2 regions of the Sphingomonas sp. GW821-FHT10F11 genome follow, and region 1 is predicted to be linked to the other one. Evidence: riboswitches for the same ligand, from Rfam matches in the RefSeq annotation. Region 1 holds a riboswitch; the other holds the start of a gene.
What was found. Region 1 has a riboswitch for cobalamin ahead of AC1RT8_RS12420 (TonB-dependent receptor plug domain-containing protein). Riboswitches for the same ligand answer to the same signal wherever they lie in the genome.
Positions count from the first base shown of each region.

Region 2: linked by a shared signal. The riboswitch ahead of metE (5-methyltetrahydropteroyltriglutamate--homocysteine S-methyltransferase) and the one ahead of AC1RT8_RS12420 (TonB-dependent receptor plug domain-containing protein) in region 1 are both predicted to bind cobalamin.

Region 1 is NZ_JBXASH010000003.1:425,204-427,400, reverse strand. It holds gene AC1RT8_RS12420 (TonB-dependent receptor plug domain-containing protein) at 1-1,053, opposite strand, end outside; cobalamin riboswitch at 1,253-1,453, opposite strand; gene AC1RT8_RS12415 (hypothetical protein) at 1,561-1,818, shown strand; gene AC1RT8_RS12410 (MFS transporter) at 1,848-2,197, opposite strand, start outside.
Region 2 is NZ_JBXASH010000016.1:31,082-33,278, reverse strand. It holds gene metE (5-methyltetrahydropteroyltriglutamate--homocysteine S-methyltransferase) at 1-950, opposite strand, end outside; cobalamin riboswitch at 1,063-1,292, opposite strand; gene AC1RT8_RS24615 (MFS transporter) at 1,488-2,197, opposite strand, start outside.

The sequences.
Region 1 (2,197 bases):
GTAGCGCTCGCTGCGGCCACGGCCGAAGAAGCTGGGGGCGGGGCCGAACGACGGATCGAAATTGTCGCGGTTGATATCGGCGATGGTGAAGGCGACCTTGTTGCGGAACCGGCCGTCGAGCAGGTTCGCGTGGAGCCCGGCATAGCCATAGATCTCCTGCGCGGTGGAATATTCCGCCGTGTCCTGGAAGGGGAAGTAGAAGGGCGGCGGATAGCCGTCGAGCGAGAGCCGGCTGTGCGCATAATAGCCGCGCAGATCGAGCCCGATCTCGTCGGTGAAGGCGATGTTGACGCTGCCGGTGCCGCCATATTGGCGATAGCCGTCGGGTTCGGTGCCGATCGCGGCGGCGGAGATGCCGTCGGTGCGCAGATAACCGCCGGTCAGCGACGCAGTGACCGGGCCCTTGCCGCCGGAGATGCCGGCATTGGCGAACACGCTGTCATGCGAGCCATATTCCACGCTGGCGCGGCCCCGCAGGCCTTCGGTCGGGGTGGCGGTGACGATATTGACCACGCCGCCCAGCGCCTGGCTGCCCCAGGGCACCGAGTTCGCGCCGCGCAATATCTCGATCCGCTCGACCGAGCCGGCGAGCAGATTGCCGAAATCGAAGCCGCCGCCAGGCGACGAAGGATCGTTGACACGCACGCCGTCGATCAGGGTCAGGGTCTGTTCCGCCTCGGCGCCGCGGATGCGCACGCTGGTCAGGCCGCCCGGGCCGCCATTGCGGCTGACGGTGATGCCCGGCGTGGTGGCGAGCAGATCGGAGATGGAGACGGTCTGGCGCTGGTCGATCTCGGCGCGGGTGATGATGGTGACGGCCTGGCCGATCTGACCGGCATATTGCGGTACACCCGCCGCCACGACGATGTCGGGCGGGGTCTTCATGTCAGCCAAGACGATGCAATCGTTCGGCTCGACGTTGCAATCCTGCGCCGCGTCCTGGGCGAAGGCCGGCGTCGCCGCGAACAGCGCGACGGACGCCGCGAGCAGATTTAAATGGTTATAGCGCCGGTTACGCTGAAAAATTCCGTGTGCGCAACGATTGCTACGCAAAACTGCGGAATGGACCGTGACGTCCCCGGAATGGAAGGAACCGGCGTCGTTGACAGTGGAACTGATGGACATGATGTACCCCTTTGCATGGGGCCTACCGGTCCGGACGTGCCTTGGGCGACATCCGGCCCAGACGGCCCGGTTCATGTCGCTCACTCGAGGCAATGCCCTCGTCCGCCCGGTGCATCCCGCCCGCGCGATGGATCGACCGTGGCGGGCAGGTCTCCTGGCTTCCGGGTCTTCGCCTGACGCTCCGCCTTCCCGGGCTTTACCCCAGTGGCGTGATGGAGCGCCGGCTATCCGGTCACAGTTGCGGGAGCAGCATCGGAGTTGCGGAAGGTTCCGCGCACCGACTTCCCTATTGTTCCCGTTGCCGGGAACCCGTCACGGACGCGCCCTTATCGGCGCGGGGGCGAGGTGGCAAGCGGCGCGGCCGGCTTCGCGATGCCGCACGGCCGGAACCCCATGCCGATTCGAGACGTTGATCTCGATCAAGGCGGTGCTGACATGAGCGGTTCCCCAGCCAAAAAGGCCGATTTCGCGCCCCGCGCCTACACGATGCAGGAGCAGCGCGACCGATTCGACGAGGTTTCCGGCGAGTTTGCGGCCGAGGATGAAGAGGCAAGCGACGCCCTGCTCGACCTGCTGACCGGCGATGCGATCAAGGAACGGCGCCTGCAGGATGCGACCTTCTGGCAGCGGGTGAAATTCCGCTCGCGCATGCTCCGCGCCTCGGATGCGGGCGCGCAGCGCAAGAGCGACTAGCCGGGCATTTAGTCGGCGACCCGGCAGCACTAGATTGGTCTTACCAATACCCGAGCGCCCAGCGTCGGCCGGCGCAACAGAGTCCAGACCACTGCCGCGCCGATCAGATCGAACACCGCCAGGCAGACGAACAGCGGATTATACCCGATCGTGTCCGCCAGCGCGCCGATCACCAGCGAGAAACTCATGCCGCCGATCCATGCCGCCGAGCCCGCCATGCCGCTGGCGGTCGCGACGATGCGCGGGTCGAACAGGTCGGTGGACAGAGTCATCAGCGCCCCCGACAGCATCTGGTGCGCGAAGCCGCCGATGCAGAACAGGGCGATCGCGGCCGCCGGCGACACCGTCAGGCCGATGCACGCCGGGCCGACCATCATCA
Region 2 (2,197 bases), on a different contig from region 1:
GGCGCGATGCGCGCGATCAGCGCGTCGAGATCGGCGCGCCAGACATTGCGCCCGTCGATCACGCCGAGCGACAGCAACAGGTCCGGCCGGGCGCGCTGCCACACCGCGTCGAGCTGCTCCGGCGCACGAACCAGGTCGATGTGCAGGCCGTGCACTGGCAGGTCGGTCGCCAGCTCCAGATTGTCGCCGAGCGCGCCGAAATAAGTCGCGAGCATCACCTTCGGCCCGTTGACCGAGAGGCGCTTATACGCCTGGCGCAGCGCAGCGCGCTGCTCGTCATCGAGATCGAGCACCAGGCAGGGCTCGTCGATCTGCACCCAGTCGGCGCCGGCGCGGGCGAGCTGCGCCAGCACTTCCTCATAAACCGGCAGCACCGCCTCGAGCAGTGCCAGTGGCGCGACATCCTTGCCCTTGGCGAGCGTCAGCCAGGTCACCGGCCCGAGCAGCACTGGCCGTGTGTGATAGCCGAGCGCCTTGGCCTCGAGGAATTCGTCCACCGCCTTGCTCGACGACAGCGCGAAGGCCTGCCCCGCGCTCAATTCCGGCACCATGTAGTGATAGTTGGTGTCGAACCACTTCGTCATTTCCTGCGCCGTGCTGTCCAGCCCGTGCGCGCAGCCTTCATGGCCCTTCGCGCTCTGCGCTCCTCGTGCCATCGCGAAGTACGTATCGAGGCCGAGCTTGCCGCCGCTCCAGCCATAACGCGCCGGCACCGCGCCGAGCATCGCCGAGATGTCGAGCACATGGTCGTAGAGCGAGAAATCGCCGCTCGGAATGATGTCCGCACCGAGCGCCTTTTGCCGCGCCCAGGCAGCGGCGCGCAGGCCCTGTGCGGCGAGCGACAGCGCCTCGGCGTCGGACTTGCCCGACCAGAAGCTTTCGAGCGCGAACTTCAGCTCGCGGCGCGGGCCGATGCGGGGGAAACCGAGGGTTGCGACTGAGATGGTCATCGTCTTGGCCTTGTATTGGGCAAGGTGACGGCCGGACGCGCGGCAACGGGCCGACGCCCCATGGCAAGCCAGGACGCGGTGCTGCACGCGGCCTGACCGGACACCCCGCCGGAGGACGTTATCTGACGAGGCAGGTCTCCTGGCTCGCGGGTCGATGCGACGATCCGGCCTTCCCGGTCCCTTGCCTGGACCAGTGACACGAATTGGACCGCCGCTCACCGCTCACAGTTGCGGGGGCAGCGCCGGAATGGACGCGAACCCTTGTGGGCACGCGCCGTCACCGGCTTCCCGTCTTAGCTCCGCCCGAAAACCGGACGGAGAACCTCGACAGTCACAAGGATAGCCATCGCGCGCGCCGCGTCAAGCATCATATAAAGAATTCTTTATATCGTTATATGCCGCAGAAAGCGCGCGCCCCTTAGGGGGTGTGCCAAAACTCTCCAACGGAAAAAGCACGCTTCCGCGGCCTTCGCCCTCGTGAAAATCCAACAATTGCACAGAAATCAGGCCTGACTTTTGGCACACGCCGGCATCGGCCTACGCGTCGAGGTCGCGGAGATCCCCGCCGCGTGTCTCGCGCCCGAACCAGGCGACCAGGCCAAGCGCCACCAGCGCCGGCGCCATGATGATGACTGCCGCCAGCCCCATGGACGGGATCAGCGCGGCAATGCTCAGGCCCTGCGCGAGCAGCCCGCCGGCCTTGGTACAGGCGGCAACCCAGCCGGTCGCCCGTCCACGCACCCGCAACGGGAAGCTCTCGGCCGTATAGGGCAGCAGGATGGCGAGGATGCCGTTCGACCCGACGATCAGCAGCGCGACCGGCAGCACCGGGCTGCCCGTTCCCGCCAGTTCGAGCCGCAGCACGCCGAGCAATCCGGCGAGCGTCACCCCGATCATCGTGACGAGCGACCATTTGGTGCTCCAGCGGCTGTACATCAGCGCGGCGAGGAACACGGTCGGAAAGGCGATCAGCGAGCTTTCCGCCAACAGCCGGCTCGACACCGCGACCGAATAGCCCTTGGCGACGAGATCGGCCGGCAGCCACAGCAACAGGCCGAAATTGATCAGGCCCCAGGTGAGCGCGGCCACCGTCAACGCGGTCAGCTTGCCGATCATCCGCCTGCCGGTCAGCGGCCCGTGACTCACCCCGGTCGTCGCCGGCGGCGGCCCGCGCCGGACGGTCGCGCCGAAGCGCCGCATCACTGCTTCCGCTTCCACCTTGCGCCCGCGCGCGAGCAGGAACTTCG